Regions from separate parts of the Bhargavaea ullalensis genome, predicted to be linked through region 2. Evidence: predicted binding sites of a transcription regulator. Region 2 holds the regulator's gene; the other holds the start of a gene.
The links. Region 2 encodes LexA, which represses DNA repair genes until DNA is damaged. Its sites were predicted from a motif close to CGAACATATGTTCG; they were not measured.
Positions count from the first base shown of each region.

Region 1: a site for LexA is predicted at 10,331-10,344, ahead of addB (helicase-exonuclease AddAB subunit AddB). Genes of this name have one in related genera too.

Region 1 is NZ_JBHLWY010000017.1:6,037-20,893, reverse strand. Features, by position in the region: gene cccB (cytochrome c551) at 26-412, shown strand; gene ftsE (cell division ATP-binding protein FtsE) at 694-1,380, shown strand; gene ftsX (permease-like cell division protein FtsX) at 1,370-2,254, shown strand; gene ACFFIY_RS04395 (murein hydrolase activator EnvC family protein) at 2,308-3,669, shown strand; gene ACFFIY_RS04390 (hypothetical protein) at 3,856-4,470, shown strand; gene ACFFIY_RS04385 (redoxin domain-containing protein) at 4,467-5,090, shown strand; gene ACFFIY_RS04380 (S41 family peptidase) at 5,160-6,593, shown strand; gene ACFFIY_RS04375 (PDZ domain-containing protein) at 6,689-7,840, shown strand; gene ACFFIY_RS04370 (CsbA family protein) at 7,866-8,108, shown strand; gene ACFFIY_RS04365 (branched-chain amino acid transport AzlD family protein) at 8,337-8,648, opposite strand; gene ACFFIY_RS04360 (AzlC family ABC transporter permease) at 8,648-9,373, opposite strand; gene ACFFIY_RS04355 (TVP38/TMEM64 family protein) at 9,515-10,204, shown strand; gene addB (helicase-exonuclease AddAB subunit AddB) at 10,399-13,905, shown strand; gene addA (helicase-exonuclease AddAB subunit AddA) at 13,877-14,857, shown strand, end outside.
Region 2 is NZ_JBHLWY010000009.1:12,869-27,725, reverse strand. Features, by position in the region: gene ACFFIY_RS02485 (trimeric intracellular cation channel family protein) at 1-557, opposite strand, end outside; gene ACFFIY_RS02480 (methionine gamma-lyase family protein) at 694-1,974, shown strand; gene glnA (type I glutamate--ammonia ligase) at 1,991-3,325, shown strand; gene lexA (transcriptional repressor LexA) at 3,506-4,126, opposite strand; gene ACFFIY_RS02465 (hypothetical protein) at 4,295-4,603, shown strand; gene ACFFIY_RS02460 (YneB family resolvase-like protein) at 4,600-5,268, shown strand; gene ACFFIY_RS02455 (DUF896 domain-containing protein) at 5,475-5,708, shown strand; gene tkt (transketolase) at 5,796-7,799, shown strand; gene sirA (sporulation inhibitor of replication protein SirA) at 8,215-8,691, shown strand; gene ACFFIY_RS02440 (YneF family protein) at 8,761-8,982, shown strand; gene ACFFIY_RS02435 (alpha/beta hydrolase) at 9,034-9,972, opposite strand; gene ACFFIY_RS02430 (hydroxymethylglutaryl-CoA lyase) at 9,994-10,902, opposite strand; gene ACFFIY_RS02425 (acetyl-CoA C-acetyltransferase) at 10,984-12,168, shown strand; gene ACFFIY_RS02420 (YqkE family protein) at 12,198-12,461, shown strand; gene ACFFIY_RS02415 (aldo/keto reductase) at 12,526-13,428, opposite strand; gene ACFFIY_RS02410 (NUDIX domain-containing protein) at 13,498-14,046, shown strand; gene ACFFIY_RS02405 (hypothetical protein) at 14,101-14,613, shown strand; gene fur (ferric iron uptake transcriptional regulator) at 14,717-14,857, shown strand, end outside.

The DNA.
Region 1 (14,857 bases), on a different contig from region 2:
AACTGACATTTAGGAGGGAAAGCGCATGAAGAGAAAACTCATGATGCTGTTGTTCGGTTCTGCGCTTGTTCTCGGCGCCTGCGGCGGTAACGATGACAACGCAAACGACGACAACAACGCCGGCACCAACGACAATGCAACCGAAGAAACAGACACAGGCACGGACACAAACACAGGCGGAGAAACTGCCGGTGTGGATCCTGAAAAAGTCGTCCAGCAAAAGTGCATTTCCTGCCACGGCGAAAACCTTGAAGGACAGGGCAGCTTCCCTGAACTCGACAACGTAGGTTCCCGCCTTTCCGAACAGGAAATCCATGACACGATCAAGAACGGCCGCGGCGGCATGCCGGGCGGACTGATCGAAGGGGAAGAACTTGACGCAGTAGCAAAATGGCTTTCCGAAAAGAAATGATGACGAAAGACAAGCCGTTTCGGGCATCCCGCCCGGAACGGTTCTTTTTGTCACTTTTTTGACTTCTCTCGCTACTTCGGGCTGTTGTCTTCAGCCGGCGCCCCGCCGATGTGAAATATAGCATTCCGGCAGGGCGAAATTTGACGAAATTCCTCTGATGTCAATGTTTCAGCTCGTAATAAAATGAAATATAACTGTAATAGTATGCGAGTTTAATAATGCTATAATGGGCATGCCGGAAAAATTCCGCCCGCAGAACGGGCAATCAGGTGATTTTTTTAATGATAGAAATGAAAGATGTCTACAAAAAATATTCGAATGGTGTCGTAGCAGCGAACGGACTGAACGTAAAAATCGACAAAGGCGAATTCGTCTACGTCGTCGGTCCGAGTGGCGCAGGGAAATCGACATTCATCAAAATGATGTACAGAGAGGAAAAGCCGACATCCGGTGACATCCTCATCAATGAAACAAGTTTGCCGAAGCTGAAGAACCGGCAGGTCCCGCTTTTGCGCCGCCAGATCGGCGTCGTGTTCCAGGACTTTAAACTGCTGCCGAAGCTGACGGTATTTGAAAATGTGGCATTTGCCCTCGAAGTGATCGAGGAACCGGTCGAAAGCATCCGGCCGCGAGTGACCGAAGTGCTCGATCTTGTCGGACTGAAGCAGAAAGCGCGGATGCTGCCGACTGAACTGTCGGGCGGGGAACAGCAGCGGGTGTCGATCGCCCGCTCCATCGTGAACCGGCCGAAAGTGGTCATCGCCGACGAGCCGACCGGCAACCTCGACCCCGAGACTTCGTGGGGGATCATGAACGTCCTTGAAGAGATCAATCAGCGGGGCACGACAGTTGTCATGGCGACCCACAACAAAGACATCGTCAACCGGAACCGCCACCGTGTCATCGCCATCGAAGGCGGCCTTATCGTCCGGGACGAAGTGGGAGGGGGCTACGGCTATGAAATTTAGAACAGTCCGCCGCCACTTCCGTGAAAGCTTCAAGACACTTGGCCGCAATGGCTGGATGACATTCGCCTCGGTGGCGGCCGTCACCGTCACACTGCTTCTCGTCGGCGTTTTCGTGAGCATCATGCTGAACCTGAACAAGGTGGCCGATGATCTGGAAAAAGACGTCGAGATGAAAGTTTATGTGGAACTGGCTGCGGATGAACCCGCGACCCGCGAACTGGAAAACTTGATCAGGGAAACGCCGGGCGTCGCCGAGGTCGTTTACTCGACCAGGGAACAGGAACTGGACAAGATGGTGAAGGACTTCGGGGAAGACCTGAAACTGTATGAACAGAGCAATCCGCTGCGCGAAGCCTTCTATGTGAAAGCGACCGAACCTCAGCAGATCGCCAGCGTGGCCAAGAAGATCGACGAATTTCCGAATACATATGAAGTCGTTTACGGACAGGGGAAAGTCGAAAAGCTGTTCAACTTCCTCAATCTCGGAAGGAACGTCGGACTCGTGCTGATCCTGGCCCTTCTCTTTACCGCGATGTTCCTCATCGCAAACACGATCCGGATCACGATCGTTGCGAGAAAAACCGAAATCGGCATCATGAAACTCGTCGGTGCGACGAACAGCTTCGTCCGCATCCCGTTCGTGCTGGAAGGGATCTGGCTCGGCATTCTTGGTTCCCTGATTCCGATGATCGCCATCACATTCGGCTACCTGGAATTCTATGACTACGCGGAACCGCGCCTGCGCGGGGAAATGATCCAGATCCTTCATCCGCTTCCGTTCCTCTATATCGTCAACGGGCTCGTCCTGTTCATGGGCATCTTCATCGGCTCGTGGGGCAGTTTCATGTCCGTGCGCAAGTTCTTGAAAGTTTAAAGCAAAAAAGCAATTACAGATAGAAATCGTTTTGTCTCTGAAAGGGGAAATGAATGTTGAAGCAGTCGAAGCCGCTGATCGCCACGGTCTGCGCCACCATGCTGCTGAGCTTCGGGCTCGGCGCGGGGAATGCGAGCGCATCCGTGCTGGATGATTTGAAGAACGAGCAGAAACAGCTGGAGCAGAAGAAAGTTGACCTGAACCGCAACATCAATGAAACGAAGACCGAAATCCAGGCGAAATCCGCAGAGATGGACAAGCTGCTTGCCCAGATCAAGACGCTCCATGAGAAGATCAATGAAACACAGGGCAAGATTCAGACGCTTGAAGAAGAAATCAGCGTGACGAAGAGCGAAATCGAAGCACTTCAGGCATCGATTGCAGAACTTGAGCAGAAAATCGCAGACCGCGATGCACTGCTTCGTGACCGTGTCCGCGCCATGCAGGTGACCGGCGGGTCGACAAGCTATCTTGATGTCCTTCTTGGAGCAAACAGCTTCTCCGACTTTATCGACCGGGTATCTGCCGTCAACACGCTCCGCGAAGCCGACCGTGAAATCATCCGTGAACAGAAGGCGGACAAGGAACAGCTGGAAGAGCAAAAGAAAATGGTCGAGCAAAAGCTCGCCGAGCAAGAACAGAACAAGAAAAAGCTTGAAGAGCAGAAAGCCCAGCTTGACGCCCAGAAAAAAGAACTGGACGGTCTCGTGACGAAACTGGAAGAAGAGCAGTCGCGTCTTGAGAAAGAGCAGGCGAACATGGAAGCTGAATACGAAGAAACGCACGAAGTGAGCGAAGAAGTGACGCAGAAGATTGTTGCCGAGCAAAACCGTCTTGCGGAAATCGCACGCAAAGCGGAAGAAGAACGCAAGCGCAAGGCTGCCGCAGAAGCGGAAGCCCGGCGTCAGGCAGCAGCGAAAGCCGCCGCTTCGAGCAAATCACAGAGCGCCTCTTCGTCGGCTGTTCATTCCTCCGGAAGCAGTTCAGCCGCCCCTGCTCCTGCCCCTGCCGTTACATCCGGGGCCTGGACCCGCCCGGCATCGGGCCGCATTTCCTCGACGTTCGGATACCGGGCGATCGGCTGGGCTTCGTCCAACCACGCCGGTGTGGACATCGCCAACGGCATCGGCACGCCGATCGTTTCCGCTGCAGACGGCGTCGTTTCGTTCGCCGGCCAGTTCGGCACTTACGGCAACGTCGTCATGGTCACCCACTCGATCAACGGCACGATCTACACGACCCTGTATGCCCACATGTCCGGCTTCACTGTCAGCAGCGGGCAGCATGTCAGCAAGGGCCAGCAGGTCGGACGGATCGGCGTCACCGGCCGGACAAGCGGACCTCACCTCCACTTCGAACTCCATATCGGAAGCTACGGCAACCCGGTCAACCCGATGCGCTACGTTCCGATCTAAACCGAATCCACCCAGCCCGCCGGCCAGGCGGGCTTTTATCATGGAACGGGTGAGCCGATTTCAATATCCGGACACATTATGAAATCGAAATGGAGCAGAGGGGTGGACGGAAGCGGTCTTCATCCACTACCCTTAAGGCAGAAGCAACAGGAGCGGAGGCGGGACGGTATGCCGGTGACCCGGTGGTTGACCATTTTCAGTTTGACGGTTCCGTCCTCATGGATCGCCGTCCTCATCGCCATGGCGGCGGCATATTCCATTGTCAGGGTCCGTGCGGATAAAGCAGCGGCGGGACTGTTCGCGGATGCCGCTTTCTGGTTCATCCTCGTGTGGAAAGGTTCTTATATCCTGTTTCACTTCGGGGTGTTCATCCGCTCCCCGTTTTCGGTTCTTTACTACAACGGGGGAACGGCCGGGGCCACTCTCGGCCTACTGTCGGCGCTTTTTTTCCTGTACCGTAAAAAAGCGGCGGATCAGGACTGGCTGCTCACGGCGGCCGTCTCCGTGCAGGCGGTTTATCAAACGGCGATGGTGCTGCTGAACCGGACCGGCTGGCTGCCGGGCACCGTCACGATCGCCGGATTTTTGATCCTGCTCACTGCGGTGTTGATCAAGAACGAAAGCTCGGCAGGCTGGACGCTTCAGCTGGCGGTGCTGTTCCCGGTTGTCCATTTGTTCATTGCGGCCATGCAGCCGGAGGGCGTGGGCGGTTTCCCGGTCATCGCCACGGCCGCTTTCAGTGTATATTTCATTTTGCAGAACGTACTTTTAAGCAAAGCAGAACGGGGGGCGCATGAATGAATAAAAAAGTGTTCGGGTCGATCGTGGCCCTGGTCCTCATCGGCGCGCTTGTCGCCATCATGATCAAAAATGCGGCGGGCGACGAGTACAGCGGTCGGCAGGAGCAGCTCAAGCGCGAGCTCGAGGAGACGGGGCAGACTCAGACAGGGGCCCCGGACGAAGAAGAGGTCATCGGCATCGGGCCGGGTGAGCAGGCGCCGGATTTCACTCTGAAGGCGCTGGACGGAGGCGAGATGTCGCTGTCTGACTTCAGGGGCAAGAAAGTCATCCTGAATTTCTGGGCTTCGTGGTGTGGACCGTGCCGCGCGGAGATGCCGCACATGGAGAACTTCTACAAGAAGGAGGCCGAGGAGCTCGGCGTTGAAGTGCTCGCGGTGAATCTGTCTGCTGCAGAGCGTGGAGATGAGCAGAAAGTGATGGAGAACATCACGAACTTCGTCGGCGAATTCGGGATGACGTTCCCGGTGCTGCTCGATTCGGACGGGAAGCAGGGCGATGTCTACAAGGCGATCAGCATCCCGACTTCGTACATCATCGACTCCGGCGGGATTGTCCGCCAGATGGTCCGCGGACCGATGGATGAAGCGATGATGCGCGATCTCGTCAACAGCGTGGAATAAAATCAATGCCGGTTCATGTGTCGTATGATCTTCCGGCCGTTCATACAATTGGACGGAGGAGGAATGCAGATGCGCATGAGCCGGATTTTTTTATTGGCGGCGGTTGCCGCGGCTGCCGGCGGCCTGGTTTATTTCATCATGAACGGCAAGGCGGTGAGCGAGGAGCCGGTGAGCGGCCAGAAGCCGATAGATGAGGCGTATGACCTGATCCGAGAGCGGGCGGTCCACCGTGTCGGGCCGGACGAGCTGGTCGAAGGGGCCCTCCGGGGGATGGCGGATGTGCTGGGCGATCCGTACAGTACATACTTGACCGAGGAGGAGGCGGCCGAGCATGAGGAGTCGCTGTCAGACGAGCGGGTCGGCATCGGAGCGGAGATCACCGAAAGCCGTGGGCGGTTCATCATCGTGGCGCCAGTCCGGAACTCACCGGCCGAAAAAGCGGGCATTCTGCCGTACGACGAGATTGTCCGGGTGGACGGGGAGCGGGTCGAGGGGCGCACGATGAAGGAGCTGCTGAGGCTCATCCGGGGCAAGGAGGGCACGGACGTCGGCCTCACGCTGTTCCGTCCGGATGAGGGCCGCCATGTGGAAGTTTCTGTGAAGCGGGCGGCGATCCCGCAAAAGACCGTCGAGAGCCGCCTGATCGAGCGGGACGGCCACACAATCGGCTACGTCGGCGTATCGATGTTCGGCGAAAAGACCGCCGAAGAGTGGGAAGCCCACACGAAAAAGCTGATCGAAGGCGGCGCGGATGCCTTCATTATCGATGTCCGGGGCAATCCGGGCGGCTATCTCAAAAGTGTCGGACAGGTCGCGGGCTCGCTGCTTCGTCCGGGCACCGTGTTCGCCTACATGGAGGATGCGGACGGGGTGAAGGAGCCGCTTGAGACCGAGGCGCCGGGGGACGAGGAGTATGCAGGGAAGATGCGGAAAATCAAAACCGTGCTCCTGCAGGACAAGGGCAGCGCCTCCGCAAGCGAAGTGCTGAGCGGCGCCCTGAAAGACAATGGCCGGACGTTCGTCGTCGGGACGGTGAGTTTCGGCAAGGGGACCGTCCAGGAGACGATGCCGCTGTCAAACGGCGGGGAGATGAAGCTGTCCACGCGCAAGTGGCTGACGCCGTCCGGTTCCTGGATCCACGGGAAAGGGATCGCTCCGGATCTGGAGTCGGAACAGGGCCCGCTGTACGGCATCCCGTCGATGCCGGTGGACGGCCGCTACCGTCCGGGCGAATACGGAGAGGACGTCGGTTATGCGCAGCGGGTGCTGGCCGCACTCGGCTACGACGTTCCCCGGGCGGACGGCTATTATGACGAGATGACGAAGAAAGCGGTTGAGAAATTCAGGGATGATCTGGACCTGGAGCCGAACCGGGCGATGGACCGCGAGTTCTTCCGGGCGCTCCGCGGGAAGATCGCGGAGCATCAGGCGGACGAGGGGAATGACGAGCAGCTGCAGCTCGCCATCGGCTACATGAAACACGCCCTGAAGACCGGAAATTAAAAAACCGTTCCTATCCACCTCCGCGTTTGATAGAATGGAAGGAAGTTGTACGTTCTATCGGGGATGGTGAGAAGTCAATGATCCAGGAGATATTGTTGGAATTGCTGAAAGCGGCGGGACGTTTTTTCCTGAACCCGCTGTTCTATATCATCCTGCTGTTCTCGGTTCTTCTCGGATATGTCCGGGTGAAGCGGGAGCGGCGGGATTTTCGCGTGCGCGTCGATGAAGGGCTGACCGAGCTGCGGAATGTGCTGAGGGAATCCTGGCCGTATGCGGCGGTCCTGTCCGTCCTGATCGCAGCGGCGGGGCTCGCGGTGCCGAAGGGCTGGCTCGTCCTGTTCTGCGCGGCGATGCTGATTGCGGTCCTGTCGTTCCAGTTTGCGCTCGGCTCCCCGGTGTACGCGGCCGGGGCAGCGCTGGTTGTGTATTGGCTGCTCGGCCATTACCGTGTCAATTCGGACATTCCGCTGCTCGGCTGGACCTATGGAGGCATGACGGAAGACGTGGCGTTCACCGTGCCGCTCATCGCCGGCATGCTGCTGATCGCCGAAGGCCTGCTCATCCGCAGGCGAGCCGCGGAAGATGCGTCGCCGCTCCTGCTGAAGACGGCCCGCGGGCTGAAGGGGGCGGCCTACAGGACGCAGCGGCTCTGGCTGCTGCCGGTGCTGTTCGTCGTGCCGGGAAAGGCGATCGCAGAGTGGCTGCCGTACTGGCCGCAGATCACGCTCGGCGAATCGTCATTTGCGCTCGTCTTCATCCCGGTCGTCATCGGCTTCCGGCAGACGGCCAAACACCGGATGCCGGAAAGCCTGTATCCGGGGCTCGGCAAAGCCGTTTTGTGGACCGGCATCCTTGCATCCGCCGCGTCGTTCCTGTCGTTCTGGCGGATGGAAGCCGGCTGGGCGGTCATCGCCGCTGCAGTGATCGTCCGTGCGGCCATTTCCATCCGGGCGGCTTCGGCGGAGAGCAAGGGCAACTTCGCCGTTTCTCCGAGGAGTGAGGGCGTGACCGTCGCTGCCGTCCTGCCGGGTTCGCCCGCCGACAAGATGGGCATCCTGCCGGGCGAGACGATCCGCAAAGTCAACGGCGTCACGGTGAAGGATGAGCGGGAGCTGTATGACGCCATCCAGGTGAACGCCGCCCATTGCCGGGTGGAAGTGCTCAACCGCGACGGGGAGCTGCGGCTCTGCCAGCACGTCATCTTCCGTCATGACCACCACCGCATCGGCCTGCTCGTCATCCGCTGACCCTGTCAACAGGAGGGAATGAACCATGCTCGAATCCTACGTGCTTAAAATCATCCTGGCGCTATTCATCCCCGGACTGCTCGTCGTCCTGCTCACGCGGATCACGTACCACCACGTTGTCGGGCTCGTGCTGACCGTCGCGCTCATCGCGGCCTCGGTCTACGCCGGCTACACGCATACCTGGCTCCTCTACACCGTCGATGCCCTGTCGCTGACGGCCGGCTTTTACTTCGCCGGCCGGATGAGGTCACAAAAAGGCAGGAAATAAAGAACGTCCCGCATGGCGGCCGATATGGGCCGGTGCGGGACGTTTTTTATTTCGTGAAGCAGACTTTCGGATAAAGATAATGCTTCCGGCGATAAAGATAACGTTTTCCTCAATAAAGATAACGCTTCCCCCAATAAAGATAACGCTTTACCCGATAAAGATAACACTCACCGAAATTCCGCTACTGAGACATTTCTTTATTCCAGGAGCCGTCCGGCCTATTCCTGTTCAGCCGATGATCAGGCTGTAGACCGCCAGAATGGCGATCGTGCCGAGTACGGTGCCCATGACGCCTCCGCCGAACCAGGCGATGGCGACGGCGGCGGCCATGCCGATGACGCCGAACATCAGGTCGGCTTCCTGGGCGTACAGGATGGCGGGGAAAATCAAAGCACCGAGCACCGCATACGGGATGTTCCGGAGCACGCCGGAGACGGAGGGCGGCAGTTCACGACCTTCAAGAAAAGTGAGCGGGATGGCGCGCGGGATGTACGTCACCGCAGCCATGCCGAGAATCATCCACCAATACCAGGATCCCATCATGCACTTTCCCTCCTTTCGGCCGCGTGCCGGATGAGGGCACTGCGGCGGGCATAGATGAGTTCGACGAAAACGGAAGAGGCGAGCGTCGACACCATGATCGCCCAGCCGGTCGACAGCAGCTCCGTCCAGAAAAAGAAGCCGTTCAGCGCTGCTGCGGTGAGCGCCAGCAGGACGACTTTCCGGTTGCCTTTCATCGAAGGGATGAGCAGGGCGACGAACATCGCATACAGGGCGATCGACATGGCTGCCTGCAGGAACAGCGGAAGGTTCGCGCCGATCACGTGGCCGACGCCCGTGAAGAGGACCCAGCTGCCGTACGCCATGAGGATGACGCCCGCGCCGAATGAGGTCCGGACCCGGCCCTCCCCGTGAGTTGAAATGACGGAGAAGGTCTCGTCCGTCACGCCGAACGCATAAACCGCTTTTTTCCAGCGTGGGGCGGGTTGCATCTTTTCGTTGAGCGAGGCCGTCATAAGAAAGTGACGGATGTTCACGATGAATGTATTCAGGACGATCACAATCGGATCGACATGCTTGGCGATCAGGCCGAGCGCGATGTACTGCGAAGCGCCGGCAAAAACTAGCAGGCTCATTCCGACCGCCTCGAGGATCGTCAAACCGGTCGTCTTGGCGAGCAGGCCAAAAGTCAGGGCAATCGGAAAATAGCCGATCGCAATCATGGAGCCGGATTTGATGCCGGCCTTGAATCCGTCTTGCTGCATGGAGATCCCAGCTTTCTGAGTGAATAGTACGAGTTATTATACTACAATTCGGTTAAGGCTTGGACAAGGGATTTTTCAGCCGGGATCATCTGTCGTAAAATAAGGGTAAAGACAGTCAAGAACCGGTCGGAGGTTGGAGACATGGGATTCTCTTTTGACATCGATACTGTAATTGAACTCACGCGCCATTACCGCGCATTCGGTCCGCTCATCGGGTTTCTTCTTCCGTTCATCGAGGCATTCCTGCCATTTTTGCCGCTTTTCGTGTTCGTCATCGCGAACGCCACCGCCTACGGCCTCGTCTTCGGCTTTCTGTTGAGCTGGGCGGGGACCGTCGCCGGCTCCTATGCGGTTTTCCTGCTCATCCGAAAATACGGGGAGACCCGCCCGTTCCGCTTCCTGACGAAAAGCGAAAAAGTGCGGAAGCTGATCCACTGGGTGGAGCGCAACAGCTTCGGGCCGCTGTTTGTCCTGATCTGCCTGCCGTTCACCCCGTCCGCGCTCGTCAATCTCGTCGCGGGTCTTTCAAATATGAAGAAAAAGGTGTACCTTCTGACGCTTATGGCCGGAAAGTTCGTCATGATTGGTACTGCCAGCTTCATCGGCTACGACCTGAAAGCGCTTTTCACGCAGCCGGTGCGCACCGCAATCGTCATCGCGGTCATTGTCCTGCTCTGGTTTGCCGGCAAGCGTCTGGAGGCGCGGCTCAACAAGAAAGTGGAGGCCGATTTCCGCAAGCTTTCCGAGCAGCAGGCCGCCGCCGGGCGGGAAGCGGGGGAGGAAGGGGAAAAAGGTGCCGGCCGGGCGACCTGCAGAAAAGGCGGAAAGTGACCGTCCAAACAACAAAACCGAAGATCCATAAGGCTGCAAGCCGGCCGTCTGTCCCGTTTTCATTCCCGCGTGCCCTTCGGTACAATGGGAGGGAACGGGTTCTTTCATTCTACCGGAAACAAAACAGGAACATTTGTTCTATTTATCGCCGTCGTTTATAATAGAAAAAAGCCATACATAAAGGAGGGGCAGCGATGTCATTCAGATTGATCACGGGGCGTGCGGGCTCCGGAAAGACGACGAGGGTCCGGCTCGAGATTGCGGAGCGGCTGAAAGCGGATCCGCTCGGAGCACCGATTTTCGTCATCGTGCCCGATCAGATGTCCTTCTCGATGGAGAAGAGCCTGTCCACGCAGTACGGGCTTAAAGGCACGATCCGGGCTCAGGTGGCGACGTTCAAGCGGCTGGCATGGCGCATTCTTCAGGAGACGGGAGGCATCACCCGGACCGAAGTGAACGGCTTCGGCTACCGGATGCTCATCCGGAGTTTGCTTGCGGAAAACCGGGATGAGTTCAAGCTGTTCCGGCAGGCGGCCGACAAGCGCGGCTTCACCGAGCAGGTGGAGGAGCTGTTGAAGGAGTTCAGCCGGTATTGCCTGGACTGCACGAAAATGACAGACATGCACGGTGAGCTGGAAAAGGTCGGGGCGCCTCGGGTTCTGCTCGACAAGGCGGATGATCTGGAGCTGCTCATGCAGAAGATCGAGGAGCGGCTCGGGACCGCATATGTCGACAGCGAAGGCTATCTGGCGCTGCTCGCGTCACAGGTTCATTTTTCCGATCTGATCAAGGAAGCGGAAATTTACATCGACGGCTTCGTCACGTTCACGACACGCGAGCTCGAGATTGTCGAGGAACTGATGAAGCATGCAAAGCGCGTCACCGTCGTGCTGCCGATGGAAGATCCGTACAGTTCCGCCGACGGTTCGCAGCTTTTCTTCAATGCCATGGGCAGTGCGGCCCGGCTGTTTGATGCGGCGAAGCGCAACGGCGTGGAGACCGAAGAGGCAGTGCATGAATACGGGCAGCGGCGGTTCAAGAGCCGTGCGCTGGCGCATCTGGAATCGGATTTCGACCGGTATCCCGCCGGGCAGTCTTCTTCGGACGGGGACGTCGAGATCATCCGGGCGGCGGATGCCCGCGCCGAGGTCCATGCAGTGGCGAGACGGATCCGGCGTCTCATGATGGAGGGGATGCGCTACCGGGACATGGCGATTTTGTACCGGCAGCCCGAAGTGTATGATGAGCTGATCGAAACGGTGTTTCCGCTTTATGATGTACCGGTGTTCATCAGCCGGAAAAAGCCGATGCTCCATCATCCGCTCATCGAGTTCAGCCGGTCGGTGCTCGAGGCCGCGGCCGGGGGATGGGAGTATGAGGATCTGTTCCGTGCGATCAAGACGGACTTGTTTTTCCCGCACGGGGGGGACATTCCGGAATGGCGCGACCGGGCGGACCGGCTGGAGAATTTCGTGCTGGCGAACGGCATCTACGGCGACCGATGGTTTGACGAGAAGCGCTGGAAGGTGAAGCGGTACCGGGGCCTGGAGTTCCACAGTCCGGTTCAGACGGACGAGGAGCTGGCGGCGGAAAAAGACCTCCACATGATGAGGGATGCGGTCCGCGAGCCGCTCGCAAACTTCGAGGCGCGGCTCCGGCGGGGACGGACCGGCCGGGACATCGCCGCGACGCTGTTCACGTTCATGGAGGACCTGAACGTGTTTGACAAGATCGTTGACCTGCGCCGCCGCGAGGAAGAGGCGGGGCGGCTGTTTGAAGCGGCGGAGCATGACCAGGCGTGGAACACGTGGATTGAGGTGCTTGATCAGTTTGTCCTCATGTTCGGAGACCAGGAGCGGCCGCTTGCGGAGTTCGTCAAGATTCTCGACGAAGGATTTGATACGCTGGAGTTCGCCCGGATCCCGCCGTCGATCGATGAAGTGACGGTGACGACGATCGACATTTCGCGGCTCATGGACATCGAGGCGGTGTTCGTGATCGGCGTGAACGACGGGGTGCTGCCAAAACGCATCGACCAGGAAGGGCTGTTGTCCGACCGGGAACGGGAATGGTTCATGGAGATCGGGTTCGAGCTCGCACCGACGACGAAGATGCGTCTCATGGACGAATTGTACATGGCGTACCGGGCGTTCACGACTGCTTCGTCGCGGCTGTTCATTTCCTATCCGGCTTCCGACGCGGAAGGAAAGGCGCTCATCCCGTCGCTTTACATCAAACGGATCGCCCAGCTGCTGCCGGACGTCCCGGAATCGGTCGTCCTGAATGACCCATCCGGCCTGCCGGATGAGGAGAGCTGGCGAGAGTACATCAGTCATCCGCGTGCAACGCTGCGCCACGCGTCGATGCAGATGCGGCTTGCAGAACACGGCGGCGAACTGTCGGCTCCTTGGCGGGCGGTCGTTGACTACTACTTGGACGATCCATACTGGTCACCGATCGTCGGGCGGATTCTCCGTCCTGCGACCGGCAGGAAGCGGACGGAGAATCTGGAGGCCGATGTCACGGAGGGCCTTTACGGGGAGGAGATCGCCTCGAGCGTGTCGCGCGTCGAGTCGTACTTCAGCTGCCCGTTCCAGCATTTTGCCAATTTCGGGCTGAAGCTGCAGGAGCGGAGCGAGTACGAGCTGGATCCGCCGGCGATCGGGGACCTGTTCCATGCGGCGCTGAAGTGGATCGCCGATGAAACGGAGCGGACCGGCAAAACGTGGGGAGAGTTGAGCGCAACCGATTGCCTGACGCTCGCCCGGGACGCCGTGGAGTCGATCACGCCGTACTTCTTCAATCAGATCCTGCTTTCCTCCAGCCGTTACCATTACATCAAGCGGAAAATCACCCGCATCATGCAGCGGACGATGCTGTCCCTCTCGAAACAATCAAAGGCATCGGGGTTCCGCCCTGTGGCGATCGAAGCCGCATTCGGACCCGGGGAGACATTCCCTCCGCTGAAAATCCCGCTCAAGCGGGGACGGGCGATGCAGCTGCGCGGCAGGATCGACCGCGTCGACGCCGCGGAAATCGGCGGCACGCCGTACATCCGGGTCGTCGACTACAAATCCTCTGCACGTGCGCTCGACCTGACCGAAGTGTATTACGGCCTGTCGCTTCAGATGCTCACTTATCTAGACGTTGCGCTGCTGCATTCGAAAGAATGGCTCGGGACGGAGGCGCTTCCGGCCGGCGTGCTGTACATGCATGTCCACAACCCGATGGTGCGGGCAGATGCCGGCGTCATGGAGGCACGCGAAATCGAGGCGGAAGCGATGAAGTCCTATCGGATGCGCGGCTATGTCATCGACAATCCGGACGTTGTGCTGGAGATGGACCGCAATCTGGAAGGCTCGTCGGAATCGCTTCCGGTCCGGATGAACAAAAACGGCACCTTCTCAAAAACGTCGAAAGTCCTGAATCCGGCGAGCATCGAGCTCATGCGATCATTCGTCCGGCACAAGCACCGGGAGGCGGGGGACTCGATGATCCTAGGGGACACGCGGGTGATGCCTTACCGGCTGAAAGACAAAATGCCTTGCCAGACGTGCGCGTTCCGGTCGGTTTGCCAGTTTGACCCGGCAGATCCCGAACAGAAGTACAAACACCTGCATCCGCTCTCGCCGGAAGATTCGGTCGTGCGCATGAAGAAGGAGGTTGATGAAGATGAATCACATTCCGGCGAAACCCGCTGATGCGACATGGACGGACGCCCAGTGGCGGGCGATCCATGCATCGGGCAGCGATATCCTCGTGTCCGCCGCGGCAGGATCCGGCAAGACCGCGGTGCTCATCAACCGGCTCATCAAGAAAGTGACCGATCCGGAAAGCCCGATTGACGTCGACGAACTGCTCGTCGTGACGTTCACAAATGCGGCGGCGGCGGAAATGCGCCACCGGATGGCTTCCGCACTCGAGGAAGCGATCGAAGACAATCCGGGCTCCTCGCGTCTGCGGCGCCAGCTGAGCCTGCTCAACAAGGCACAAATTTCCACGCTTCATTCGTTCTGTATGAACGTCGTCCGGCAGTATGCCTACATTCTGGACGTCGATCCCGGTTTTCGCATCGCAGACACGGCGGAGGCGGCGCTGCTCCGCGATGACTGCATCGGCCGCGTGCTCGAAGAAGCATACGGGGCGGATGATCCGGAGCCGGTCTACCGACTTGCCGACAGCTTCACGTCGGACCGGGACGACCAGGCGATCGAAGTGCTGATCGACCGGCTGTACGATTATTCACGTGTCCATCCGCGGCCGGAAGAATGGCTGCGCTCGATCCCGCGCGAATACCACCTGTCCGAAGACGCAGACATCGACCATTTGCCGTTCATCGGCCCGCTGAAGGAAGCGATCCGCCACCGGCTCGAGGAAGCGGCGGCGATGGCCGGAGAAGTCGGCCGCATCGCCCGCATGCCGGACGGACCGGCGCCGCTGGCCGTGACGGCGGAAGAAGACATCGAGACGATTTCCGTCTTGCTGCGCATTCTGTCGGAAGGCACATGGGCAGAAACGTTTGAGGCGTTTTCCGCACTCAGATGGGCCACCGCCGCTTCGATCAAAAAAGACAGCTGCGACATGGACCTCGCCGACCGGGCTAAGAAAAAACGCAATGACGTGAAAAAAATCGTCAATGCGCTGAAAGATTCG
Region 2 (14,857 bases):
GAGAAAATACGGAGCACCGCCACTGTCGCTGCGACCAGGTAAAGCCCCCAGTCGGCCATCCCTGCACCGAGTGTGACCGCAATCCCGGCAATCGCGGCCCAAACCGCATAGATTTCCTTCCTGAGGACGAGCGGCCGCCTGCCCGCGAGAAGATCGCGGATCATGCCGCCTCCGGCTCCCGTCAGGACGGCAGCCACAATCGTCGCAGACATGCCGAGGCCGAGCTGTACCGCCATCATCGCCCCCTGCACGGCAAAGGCGGCGAGCCCGACGGCGTCAAATGAAGTGCCCCATCTGGACCAGTGCCGGATGAGCCGGTTCGGAAACAGGAAAATGACCGTAATCGACACGAGGGCGATCCGGAACAGCATCTCCTGTTCCCATAGGGCGGAAACCGGAACGCCGATGAGCACGTTTCGGAATGCCCCTCCGCCGAACGCAGTCACAACGCCCAGCATATAAACACCAAAGAGATCGTATTCCTCTTCCATGGCAATGACGGCACCCGAAACCGCAAATGCGACCGTGCCGATCATGCTCAGTACTTCCCAGGCCAATTTACATTCCTCCCAATCCGCCGCCGGCCGTTCTACAAAAGTGTATCAAAGAAGCCTGGTTATGCAAGGTCCCGGAACAGGGCCGCGGCGCGTGTTATACTGAAGGGGAATCTTTGCAACCAGAGGAGACGTAACGATGAATTCATTTTTGAACACACTGCCGGCTGCCGGCGGACGGATCGGACAGTGGCTCGAAGAATCGGAAGGCAAAATTGCCCCCTTACTGAAAAAAACCGATGAAACGGCCCTTTTCAACCAGGCAAAAGTGCTTGCCGCATTCCGCGATAACCGCGTATCGGACCATCACATGAATCCTTCGACAGGCTATGGATACGACGACGAAGGCCGCGACGTGCTGGAACGGGTTTATGCAGCCGCATTCGGCGCGGAGGCGGCGCTCGTCCGGAACCAGATCATTTCGGGGACGCACGCAATTTCCATTGCGCTGTTCGGCATTCTCCGTCCGGGCGATGAACTGCTTTATATCACCGGTCAGCCGTACGACACACTTGCCTCGATCGTTTCGGGACCAAAGGGGCAGGACACGGGATCCCTGAAGGACTTCGGTATTTCCTACCGCCATCTGGACCTCAACGCGGACGGCACCGTCGATTTTGAGGCAGTCCGCGGGGCGGTCGGTGAAAAGACGAAGATGATTGCCATTCAGCGCTCAAAGGGCTATTCGCTGCGCCCGAGCTTCACCGTCGGCCAAATCGGTGAAATGGTGAAGGAAATCCGCAAGATCAAGCCGGAGGCCGTCATTTTCACGGACAACTGCTACGGTGAATTCGTCGAAGAAAGGGAACCGACCGAGGCGGGTGTCGACCTGATGGCCGGCTCGCTCATCAAGAACCCGGGCGGCGGGCTTGCCAAAACGGGCGGCTATCTTGCCGGCCGGGCTGAACTGATCGAGAAATGCGCTTACCGGATGACTTCTCCGGGTATAGGAGCAGAGGCAGGTGCATCCCTCGGAACCTTGCCGGACATGTACCAGGGGTTCTTCCTGGCGCCCCACGTGACGGCGCAGGCCGTGAAAGGGGCCATTTTCACATCGGCGATGCTGGAGGCTGCGGGCATGGAGACGTCTCCCCATTACTCGGCGGACCGCACGGATCTGATCCAGTCGGTTTCGTTCGGGAACGCCGATCAGATGATTCGCTTCTGCAGGGAAATCCAGTCCAATTCCCCGGTCAATGCCCATTTTGCCCCGGTTCCTTCTTACATGCCCGGTTATGAAGACGATGTCATCATGGCAGCCGGAACATTCGTCCAGGGCTCGAGCATCGAACTGACTGCGGACGGACCGATCCGGCCGCCGTACACGGCCTACATCCAGGGCGGGCTGACTTATGAGCACGTCCGGATTGCCATTATGAACGCCCTCGCCTCCCTGGAGAGCGAAGGCCTGCTTGACTAATTGAAAGGATGGTAACGTGAAAAACATTACAAAGGAAGATATCAAGAGTGACATACAGGAGCGCAACGTCAACTTTATCCGGCTGCAGTTCACCGACATTCTCGGCACGGTGAAAAATGTGGAAATCCCGGTGTCCCAGATCGACAAGGCGCTCGACAACAAAATGATGTTCGACGGCTCGTCGATCGAAGGCTTTGTGCGCATCGAAGAGTCGGATATGTATCTTGTGCCGGACCTGGACACTTGGACGGTGTTCCAGTGGGACACCGGATCCGGAAGCGTGGCACGGCTCATCTGCGACGTCCACCGTGCGGACGGGGAGCCGTTTGAAGGAGACCCGAGAAGCAATCTGAAGCGGGTGCTCAAAGAAATGGAAGACCTTGGCTACACGCATTTCAACATCGGCCCCGAGCCGGAATTCTTCCTGTTCAAGCTCGGCATGGACGGTGAGCCGAGCCTGGAACTGAACGACTACGGCGGATACTTTGACCTGGCGCCGACAGACCTCGGTGAAAACTGCCGTCGCGACATCGTCCTTGAACTCGAGTCTCTCGGCTTTGAAATCGAGGCATCCCACCATGAAAATGCCCCCGGACAGCATGAGATCGACTTTAAGTATGCGGACGCCATCCGGGCATGCGACAATATCCAGACGTTCAAGCTCGTCGTCAAGACGATTGCGCGGAAACACGGACTGCATGCGACATTCATGCCGAAACCGCTGTTCGGCGTGGCGGGATCCGGCATGCACTGCAACATGTCCCTGTTCAAGGAAGGAAAGAATGTCTTTGAAGACCCGGAAGGCGAAGAGGGCCTGAGCGGGGAGGCCTACCAGTTCATGGCGGGGCTCCTTCAGCATGCCCACGGATTCACCGCCATCACCAATCCGACGGTGAACTCCTACAAACGGCTCGTTCCCGGCTATGAGGCGCCGGTGTATGTGGCGTGGTCAGGTACAAACCGGAGCCCCCTCATCCGCATCCCGACATCACGCGGGCTCAGCACGCGGATCGAGGTCCGGTCCGTCGATCCGTCGGCGAATCCTTACCTGGCGATGGCCGTCCTGCTTGGAGCCGGGCTCGAAGGGATCCGCGGAAGCATGGAGCCGCCGGAATCGGTCGACGAGAACATCTATGAGATGAGTCTCCGGGAAAGACGCAGCATGGGCATCGAGGACCTGCCCGCAAGCCTGAAGGAAGCCCTCGACCAGCTCGAGAAGGACGAAGTCATCAAACGGGCGCTCGGCAACCATATCTATAAAAACTTCATGGATACGAAAGAAGCGGAATGGAACATGTTCCGCACGACCGTCCATCCATGGGAGCGGGAACAGTATATGAAAATGTATTAAAAAGCACAAGAAAACCGGCGGAAGCAATACATGCTTCCGCCGGTTTTTTCGTGTGCGCAAAAGCGGAATCGGCGGGCGGGCCGGCCATGCGTGGAACGAAATTTTCATATCTCTGTGAGAGAACGCATAGAAATGGGTGTCCGGAACAGCCGCATAGGACCTCCGGACACCCGCGGGTGATCACTGGATATGCCGATAGACGCCAATGACTTTGCCGAGAATGGAGACATTCTCGACGACAATCGGCTCCATCGAAGAATTTTCCGGCTGCAGCCGGAAATGTCCGGCTTCCTTGAAGAAGCGCTTGACGGTCGCTTCGTCCTCTTCAGTCATGGCGACAACGATTTCCCCGTTGTTGGCCGTGCTTTGCTGCCTGACCACCACATAGTCACCGTTGAGGATGCCCGCCTCGATCATGGACTCTCCCATGATCTCCAGCATGAACAACTGGTCCTCTGCACCGCCGTATGATTCGGGCAGCGGGAAATACTCTTCGATGTTCTCGACCGCCGTGATCGGCAGGCCGGCAGTGACTTTACCGACGATCGGCACCTGGACGACATGCGGTTTCTCGATGTTGCCGCCGTCGAGCTCCAAGACCTCGATGGCACGCGGTTTCGTCGGATCCCGGCGGATGAGTCCCTTGTTTTCCAGTCGTGCGAGGTGTCCGTGCACGGTGGAACTGGAGGCAAGGCCGACGGCTTCTCCGATTTCCCTGACGGACGGCGGATAGCCCTTTGTCCTGACTTCCTCTTTGATGAAGGTCAGGATCGCCTCCTGCCTCTTGGACATCTTTTTCAATCCATTCACCTCTTCTTTGGCTCGATTCTACTTGTTTCCAGTATATCAGCCGTCTCAATGAAATGCAAACATAGGTTCGAGGATTGGAGTTGACAAAAACACCTGTTCGCATTATGATGGGGCTATCATACGAACATGCATTCGAAAAACAGATCAGGAGGCTCAACCATGGACTTTATCCGCAACCATTCATTCTCGTTTTCTTTCATTTTACTGGCAGTGATCCTGGCGTTCGCCATGCCCGACGGTGCAGAAGAGCAGGGGGCAGGCACGCAGGAAGTGACGGTCGCCCAGGGGGATTCCCTGCTGTCGCTGCACGCACAGACTGACACTTCACTGCCTGCAGACCGCTGGGTGGAGGAAGTCCTCCGGCTCAACGGCAAGCCCGACACAACTTTGCTGGCCGGCGAGACAATCATCGTTCCGGCTACGCCGGCCTACTCAGACGATATCCTCCTGGCCGGTGGAGACAAATGAAGCGGGGAGAGGACACATGCGTGCTCTACTGCCGGGTGAGCACCGAAAAAGAAACGCAGGACTTGTCGCTTGAGCGCCAGGAAGAGGAACTTCTTGCCTTTGCCGATGAGCTGGGATTCCCGGTCGGCGGGGTGTTCCTTGACCGCCACAGCGGCTACGACATGGACCGTGACGGACTGCTGGACCTGATTGACCACGTCAGGGAAAACGGAACGAAAGCCGTACTGGTTCAGGATGAGACACGCCTTGGCAGAGGAAATGCCAGGGTCGCCGTTTTACATCTGCTGAGCAAGGCCGGCGCCTCCACTTTTACACTGACCGACAAGGGGCCGGTCGCCCTCAATGAAATGGACACGATGCTGCTGGAAATCCTGGCCATCGTCGAAGAGTACCAGCGCAAGATGCACAATGCAAAGATCAAGCGGGGCATGAGAAGGGCCGTGGAAAAAGGCTACCGGCCGGAGAGGAACCTGAAAAAGAAAGGGAATCCGGAAGGAAGGGAGCGGATTGACGTTCCGCTCGCCGAGATTGTGAGCCTGCGCGACAAAGGGCTGACGTTTGAGGAAATTGCCTCCACGTTGAGAGGGCTGGGCCATGATGTCAGCAAGGCGACGGTGCACCGCCGCTTCAGGGAATATATTGAAAATGGGGAGCCGAGCGAATGAGTTGCGCCGGCTCCTCTTTTTTCTTAGGCTTAAATGCATAGCCCGGTGCCCGGTCGCCATTATAAGGCGGCCGTCTTTTCGTCCGGAGAGCACCCGCTGCTGACACGGTTCGGTGCGAGATGTCCGGGTATAGAATAAAGAACACGCAAGCGCGGGGAGATCGGTTGTTTCTTCCCGGCACTTCGAAACCCGAAAGGAGATTGACCATGCTATCACAAGAAAAAATCGCACGCATCAATGAATTGGCCAACAAGAAAAAGACCATCGGACTATCGATGGAAGAAGCGAAGGAACAGTCCGCACTCCGCAAGGAATACCTGGACGTGTTCCGGTCATCGATGAAAGACACCATCGAAAATGTCACTGTCATCGACCCGGAGGGCAAAGACGTGACACCAGAAAAAGTGAAGGAAGCAAAGAAAGGAAAATACCCGAACTGACCGGCTGTTTGAAGGCAGGTTGTAAAGAATCCTTTCCTCGACTAAACTAAAGAGGCAGTATCAATCGTACGTGAAAGGATGTCGAAAATGCCGACAAACGCAGATGCTCTAGCAATCACCACGATTCGCACGCTGTCCATCGATGCGATCGAAAAAGCCAACTCCGGCCACCCTGGTCTTCCGATGGGTGCCGCACCGATGGCTTATACCCTCTGGACGAAACATCTTCATCACAATCCCGCCAATCCAAAGTGGTTCAACAGGGACCGCTTTGTCTTGTCTGCAGGCCACGGCTCGATGCTGTTGTACAGCCTGCTCCACCTGGGCGGCTACGACCTGCCGCTTGAGGAGATCAAGAACTTCCGCCAGTGGGGATCCAAGACACCGGGCCACCCGGAATACGGCCACACGGCAGGCGTGGAAGCCACGACGGGCCCGCTCGGACAGGGAATCGGGATGGCAGTCGGCATGGCGATGGCAGAGCGGCACCTGGCTGCAACCTACAACAAGCCGGGCCACGACATCGTGGATCACCATACATTCGCGCTCTGCGGTGACGGCGATCTGATGGAAGGTGTCGCCAACGAGGCCATTTCCCTTGCAGGTCACCTGCAGCTCGACAAACTGATTGTCCTCTATGACAGCAACGACATCACGCTTGACGGCGAACTCGGCATGAGCTTTTCCGAAAACGTGAAAAAGCGCTTTGAATCCTACGGTTGGAACTACCTCCGCGTGGATGACGGAAACGACGTGGAATCCGTTTCAAATGCAATTGCCGAAGCGAAAGGCAACAAAGGCGGCCCGACAATCATCGAGGTGAAGACGATCATCGGATACGGCTCGCCGAATAAGTCCGGCAAAGCGGACGTGCACGGCGCCCCGCTCGGCGAAGATGAAATGAAGCTCGTCAAGGAATATTATAACTGGACATTCGAAGAAGACTTCCATGTCCCGGATGAAGTGTATGAAACATTCCGCGACGCCGCGAAACGTCAGGGCGAAGGTCCTGAACAGGCGTGGAACGAGCAGCTGGAGGCTTACCGCAAAGCTTATCCGCAAGAGGCGAAGCAGCTCACCGATGCGATCGAGGGGCGCCTGCCGGAAGGATTCGACAGTGGGCTGCCCGTGTATGAAACCGGAAAATCGGTCGCCACGCGCAGCGCATCCGGAGATGCCATCAATGCCCTCGCAAAATCCGTGCCGTCGCTCTTTGGCGGAAGTGCCGACCTTGCAGGTTCAAATAAAACGGCGATCAAAGGATCGGCGGACTTCCTGCCGCACGATTACGCGGGCCGCAATATCTGGTTCGGCGTCCGAGAGTTTGCAATGGGCGCGGCACTCAACGGCATGGCGCTCCACGGCGGCCTGAACGTGTTCGGCGGAACCTTCTTCGTATTCAGCGACTATGTCCGCCCGGCGATCCGGCTGTCCGCACTCATGGGCGTGCCGGTCACCTATGTCTTTACGCACGACAGCATTGCGGTCGGCGAAGACGGACCGACCCATGAGCCCGTGGAGCATCTCGCATCGCTTCGTGCCATGCCGCATCTGTCGGTCATCCGCCCGGCAGACGGCAATGAAACCGCAGCGGCCTGGAAGCTGGCCGTGTCTTCGGAATCCGTTCCGACGGTCCTCGTCCTGTCCCGGCAAAACCTGCCGGTGCTCGAGCATACTGCGGAACTGGCATCCGAAGGCGTTTCGAAGGGGGCGTATGTCGTCTCCGCTGCGGAAGGCGGAGAGCCGGACGGACTGCTTCTGGCAACCGGGTCCGAAGTCGCGCTAGCGGTGGAAGCCCAAAAACGGCTCGCCGCAGACGGAATCCGCGTGAATGTTGTGTCCATGCCTTCCTGGGATCGCTTTGAGCAGCAGGAGGACGCGTACAAAGAGAAAGTCCTGCCTTCTGCCGTCAAGAAACGCCTGGCCATCGAAATGGGCGCTTCGTTCGGCTGGCACAAGTATGCAGGCGGCGAGGGCGACGTCCTGGCCATCGACACATTCGGCGCCAGCGCACCGGGCAACACCGTCATCAGCGAATACGGATTCACTCCTGAAAACGTCGCAGCCCGCTTCAAGAAGCTGCTCGGCTGACCCAACCCATCAAGCCACCGGTGCTCCGGAGAGGACATTGTCCTCTTCGGAGTTTTTGTAATTACACGTCCTCCGCTTTTGGTTCATCCAGCTGCGCGGGCCAGACCCTCGGGGTCATAAGTCATGATGCGCCGCGAAGCAGGCTTCGCTCTGCATCCTGCCTTATGCCCGTCGGGTCTTGGCAGGCCCGCTCCGCTTTTGGTTCATCCAGCTGCGCGGGCCAGACCCTCGGGGTCATAAGTCACGATGCGCCGCGAAGCGGGCTTCGCTCTGCATCCTGCCTTATGCCTGTCGGGTCTTGGCAGGCCCGCTCCGCTTTTGGTTATTCGACAAAAGTAGTGGGGTTCTTCTCCGTAACCTGACACGGTTTTCTGCATAAAGCCGGTATGATGGTTAAAAAAGAGGGGGCGCGGTCATGCGGGTGTATACCATCTATGAAGTGAAAGGGGATCACCGGTCGTTTGTCATCGGCCGGGAGTCGTTGCTTGAGGAGATGCTCGGCGGCGATCACGGCAGCCGTCCGGTTCACCGGGAGGACGGCCGGGAAGTCCGGTACCTGTGCAGGCCGATATGCCGGGAAGCGGTGTCCGAGGCGTTGATGGGCAGATTGGACGGACGTTTTCCGGAAATGGGGCGTGACGGGGAGGAGCTGATCTTCCACCATCCCGTGAAGGGTACGATCCGGATCGGTTTCGGGCCGTACAGCCTGACGGTCGGTTGCGAGGGCACGCGGATGCTGGATCTGGACTTGTTTGCCGGGCTGGCCGGCGTCAGCGGCCATTACTTTGCCGTGAGGGAAGGAAGCCGCGAGTGCGGGTGGCTGAAGCCGGTGCGCTTTTGGGAAAGCGGATTTGTGTCTATCCGGGAATTATGCGGAAACAGTAGTCGCTGATAATTTTTTGTTGTATACTTCTCCTTGGTGCACTATCCGTGAAATCGACTGCACGAAGGAGGAACTCTCATGGCGACCGCTTGGTGGATTGTCCTGATCATCGTCGCTTTGCTCGCCGGGGTGGCTCTCGGCTTTTTCATCGCACGTAAATATATGATGAATTACCTGAAAGAGAACCCGCCGATCAATGAACAGATGATCCGGATGCTGATGATGCAGATGGGGATGAAGCCATCCCAGAAAAAGATCAATCAGATGATGGCTCAAATGAACAAGATGAACGACAAGTGATCCAGACAAAAAAACGCGCCTCCTCAAGGGAGTGCGCGTTTTTGAATGGGTTCAGCCCGGCAAAAAGCCGTTGCGGCTGAGAAAACCCTTTACTTCAGCCTCGTATTCCGCGGCATTTTCATTGTATGACTGGGCATGGCCGCCTTTTTCGAACAAGCGGATTTCCTTTGGCTCCGGGGTCAGCCGGTAAAGTTCCCGTGTCATGTCCGGCAGGATGAAATCATCTTCCAGACTGTGAATGTACAGCACGGGCTTTTGGATGTCCGGAGCCGTTTTCCTTGGGGACACGAGGCTGAGGGTGTAGCCGTCCCGCACCCGCAGGAAGATGTTCGCCAGACGGATTGCCAGCCCCGTACGGAACGGCGTGTCTCTTCTGAGGATGTATAGCACCTGATCCGTAAAATCGGAAAACGGGCAGTCTGCCACATAGAAATCCGCGCGGTCCCCGCCCATCCCTGCATAAAGCAGTGCGGTAGCGGCTCCCATCGATTCGCCGTGAATGCCGATGACCGCCTCCTCTCCCGCGTAATTCCGAAGCTCGGCCACCACGGCGGCCAGGTCTGTTTTCTCATAATGGCCAAAACTCGTCGTCTTGCCCTCGGAGTCGCCATGCCTGCGGTGATCATAGATCACGGAGTTGAATCCGAGCCGTTCGAACATCCGGGCATATTTCACCGAGTTGATCTTGTTTTCGGTCACGCCGTGACAGATGATGACGTAGTGATTTGTCTCGAGCGGCTCGAGCAGAACCGCCATGAGCCGGTATCCGTTCGGCGATTCCACCCAGCGCTCCTGTTTGGCGACCGAGTCGTACCAGCCTTCGTCAAACCGCTTCGCATTGATTTCGCGTTGGCGAATAAAGTCGTCTTCTTTCTTTTTCATGTACATCAGTTTGTTGGTGGCGATGAATCCGGCGGCAGAGCCGATGGCGGCGGACACCCCGGCAACGATTCCGGTTGCCACGGCAAACCGTTTTTTTCTGGATTCCATAAGGTGTCCTCCTTTTCCGGATTATTGCTTGGGTTGGCCATTTTGATGCAAAGTATACATCCCGGATGCAAGCGGACGCGAAACGGTGCCGGCAATCTCATCGACCGCCCGGCAAACCGCATCGACAGAAACTCCGGTTGCCACGCCCATACGTTCAAGCATGTAGACGACGTCTTCGGTGGCGACGTTGCCCGTTGCGCCGGGCGAGAACGGACAGCCGCCGAGACCTCCGGCAGAAGTGTCGAACCGGTCAACTCCGGCCTGAAGGGAAGCCAGGATATTGGCAAGTGCCATTTTCCTCGTGTCATGGAAATGTGCCGTGATGAGCAGATCGGGCAATTCTTCCTTCAGCCGGCTGAACAGGCGGTAGCTTTCGGCTGGATCTGCCATGCCGTTCGTGTCCGCGACGCTCAATTCGTCCGCGCCGAGCTCGGCAAATTGCCTGCACAGCTCTAACGTCTTCTCGGGGTCGACGGGGCCTTCAAACGGACAATGGAATGCCGTTGAGATGCAGGCGCGCACGAAAAGGCCGTCTTTTTTCAGCTGCCGGATCTGCGGGGCCAGGCCCTCCATGCTTTCTGCGGTGGAGCGGTTGATGTTTTTCTTATTGAATGAATCAGAGACGCCGACGAACACGGCGATGCTGTCCGCTCCCGCCGCCTTTGCATTTTCGATGCCGCGTTCGTTCGGCGCAAGGACAAACTGCCGGCCGGTGCGAGGGACGCTGTCCATGATCTGCGCCGCATCCCCCATCTGCGGCACCCACTTCGGCGAGACGAATGAAGTCACTTCCATCTCGCGGATGCCCGCATCCTGAAGCGCGCGGATGAACCGGAGCTTGACGTCCGTCGGAACTTCATTCTTCTCATTCTGCAGGCCGTCACGCGGCCCGACCTCGATTATTGTTGCTTCTTTTGGTAAACTGAACATGATGAACCCCCTCCCATCTATCATTTTAAGGATGGGGACGGGGCATGGCAACTTTACAGAGGACGGAAAGGGGTTAGGGGTATGTCAAACGAAGTGGTGATTGTAAGCGCTGTCCGGACGGCGATCGGGTCGTTCCTCGGCGCATTGAAGGATGTTCCGGCAACTGAGCTTGGAGGAATCGTCATCAAAGAAGCGTTGAACCGTGCCGGTGTGGACGGAGGCAACGTAGATGAAGTGATCATGGGCAACGTTCTCCAGGCGGGGCTTGGCCAGAACCCGGCACGCCAGGCCGCGATGAAGGCGGGCCTGCCGGAAACCGTTCCGTCGATGACGATCAACAAAGTATGCGGCTCCGGTCTGAAGGCAGTGCATCTGGCGATGCAGGCGATCAAGGCCGGGGACGCCGACATCATCGTTGCTGGCGGCATGGAGAATATGAGCCAGGCGCCTTATCTGGTAAAAGGTGCACGAGAGGGCTTCAAGATGGGCGACCAGAACCTCGTCGACAGCATGATTTCCGACGGGCTATGGTGCGCGTTCAATGACTATCACATGGGCGTGACGGCGGAGAACCTGTGCGACCGCTACGGGATCAGCCGCGAGGAGCAGGATGAATTTTCGGCCCGGTCGCAGTCCCGTGCAGCGGCTGCCATTGAAGCCGGCCGTTTCAAAGAGGAGATCGTGCCGGTTGAAATCCCGCAGCGCAAGGGAGACCCGGTCGTCTTTGACACAGACGAGTATGTAAAGGCCGGGACGACGGCGGACAAGCTTTCAAAGCTCCGTCCTGCGTTCAAGAAGGAAGGAAGCGTGACGGCCGGGAATGCTTCGGGCATCAATGACGGCGCTGCGGCGTTTGTCGTCATGTCTAAGGAGAAGGCGGACGAACTTGGCATCAAGGGCCTCGCCGTCATCAAGGCCAATGCCAATGCGGGCGTAGACCCTGCCGTCATGGGGATCGGTCCCGTCCAGGCGGTCCGCAATGTGCTTGAAAAGGCGGGGATGGAACTCGCGGACATGGACCTGGTGGAGGCAAACGAGGCGTTTGCGGCCCAGTCGATTGCCGTCGACAAAGAACTCGGGTTTGACCACGACAAGCTGAATGTCAACGGCGGCGCCATTGCGCTCGGACACCCGATCGGTGCGAGCGGTGCCCGGATCCTCGTGACGCTGCTCCACGAAATGGAGCGGCGGGACGCGAAGAACGGCCTGGCGACCTTGTGCATCGGCGGCGGCCAGGGTGTGGCCACAATCGTCACCAGGCCGTGAGAAAGTGAACGCAGGAAGGTGAGCGAAATATGTCCAGACAGAAAAAAGCCCGGCAGCCTGAACGGGACCGGAGCCGGGATGCCGAAGGCAGGGCGACGGTGGCCGACGGACTCGGCGGCGACACGCTGCAGAAACTGATGCAGGCGAAAAAAGACCTGCTTGCAAGCGAACAGGCAGAAGAGACGCGGAAGAAGGAAGAAGCCGCCAAGGCTCGCCGCGACCGCGAGAAGAACATGTCCTTTGGGGAGCTCCTCGACCGGTACGGATATGGGGACGGCCGCAAGAAAGACTGACCGGCTTTTGCAAAAGGAAGCACCGGGGCGCAATCGCCCCGGTGCTTTCGTCCGTTTTCCGGTCTTATTCCCGGTGATTCTCATACCGGGCCGTCTTCGTCAAAGCGGCGTAGGCTTCGATCGTCTCTTTGTCAGGCATGTCCCGGTAGGCCTTCAGCGTTTCCTCGAGCTGGCCGGCACTGCTTGCGCCCGCCACGGCAGCCGCCACTTCCGGACGGCCAAGCACAAAACCGAGCGCTGCGCCGTGCAGACTGCCGGGCAACCTTGAAAATTCATCGGCAATTTCCCGGAGTTCGCTTCCCGAATAAGATTCAAATCCTTCTGATTGCGCGGAGCGCTTCCCGGCTTCGGCGGTGAGCAGCCCCTTTGCCAGCGGGCCGCGGGCGACGACCGATGCACCGTTGTTTTGGATGCCGGCAAGCCATTCCTCGGGCCGGCGGTCAAGCAGGCTGTATTGCATCATGACAGAAACGGCTTCGCTTTTTTCAAGAAACGGGCGGAAGGCATTCGGCCGGATCGATGAAATGCCATATTGGCGGATCAGCCCTTCTTTTTTCAGTTCTTCGAACACATCAATCACGGCGTCCAGGTCATCTTCATTTGTCCCGCCGTGGAGCTGGTACAGATCGATGTAATCCGTCTGGAGGCGGCGGAGGCTGTCCCGGACGGCGCTCCGGATATACTCCGGCGATGCGTCCCATGTCCAGCCGTCACGGCCTTCCGTCCAGCGGTTGCCGACCTTGGTCGCCAGGATCACGTCTTTCCGGCGGCTGCCGAGCGCCCGTCCGGTCAGTTCCTCGTTGCGCCCGCGCATGTACAGATCGGCAGTGTCGAAGTAGTTGATGCCCGCGTCCAGGGCGGCATCGATGATCCGGGAAGATGCATCCAGATCGTCCGGCAGCGACATGCAGCCGAACGCAATCTCTGACACATACGGCCCGTCATTTCCAAGTTTTCGTTTCTCCAACGAGAACACCCCCTCCCGACAATAGTATAATGAATACATCAAGACGACCAACCGAAAGGAATGAGCCATTTGGAAAAGTTCGAAGAAAAGACGATCGGCACCCGGACGATCTATCAAGGGAAAATCATTACCGTGGAACTGGATGATGTGATCTTGCCGGACGGAAAATCCGCAAAGCGGGAGCTCGTCCGGCATCCGGGGGCGGTGGCCGTCATTCCCATCCTGGAAGACGGCCGGATCGTGCTTGTCGAACAATACCGGAAGGCGCTCGGCAAGGCGATGCTTGAAGTGCCCGCAGGCAAGCTCGAGCCGGGCGAGGCTCCGGAAGTGACCGCACGCCGCGAACTGGAAGAAGAAACGGGCTACGCTTGCGATGAACTGATAGCGGTCACGAGTTTCGCGACTTCCCCCGGATTTGCGGATGAAGTGGTGCATGTGTTTGCCGCAAAGGGGCTCAACGCCGTCGAAAATCCCCTGCAAGGCGATGAGGATGAGTTTGTGGAGCTGCATGAAGTCACGCTTGAGGAAGCGGAGGAGATGGTGGCTGACGGCCGGATTTTTGATGCCAAGACGGCATTTTCCATCCTTTGGGCTAAAGGGGCGCGGAACGTCCGTTGACATGACGGGGAGCGGACAGGCATAGCATGTACAAAACAGCAGGAGGTGCAGGCCGTGCCACGTACGCTCCCATTTCTTTATCTTCTGACGCTCCTGATCATCGGCTATACGGGCGGGACTGTGCTTTATCGGCTGTCCGGTCCCGGCATGGCAGAAGCGGTCGCCGTGTTCGTGGACAACCGGGCGAGACTGGGGGCATCCGGATTCCCATGGAGAGCCGCCGCCTCGTTCGCCGCGTTTCATGTGATCGCCCTCTTTTTCGCTTCCCATGCGGCCCTCCGGCATTCGGTGTTGTTGTTTGCCGGCATCCGTTCGGTTTACTTCGGGCTCGCGTCCGCATTTCTCATCAGCCAGGAAGGGGCGATGAAGTACTATGCCCTCTGGTGGTTCCCCGGACAGCTTGTTTTGACTGTGCTGTTCATCCTGTTTTGCATGAACCTTGCACCTCCGTTCATGCTGAAGAGGCATTTCGGCAGGGACCGACAGGCGGCAGCTCTGAGGATCGCCGTCATTTCCGCTTTCGCCCTTGCCGGAGAGATAGGTCTATTCTATTTGCTTGATAACTGAAAATGATTATCATATAATAATTGTTATCAAGAATAACGGCGGCCATCTTGTAACCGGGCGATGTGGTTTGCTATAATGAGAGCAGTTTGAGGGGGGGCGTCTCATGGAGAGCAGGATTGAACGGATCAAAAAACAGCTGCACAATGCGAACTATAAGTTGACGCCCCAGCGAGAGGCGACTGTCCGGGTCCTCCTGGAACATGAAGAGGCCCACCTGAGTGCGGAGGATGTCTATCTGCTCGTG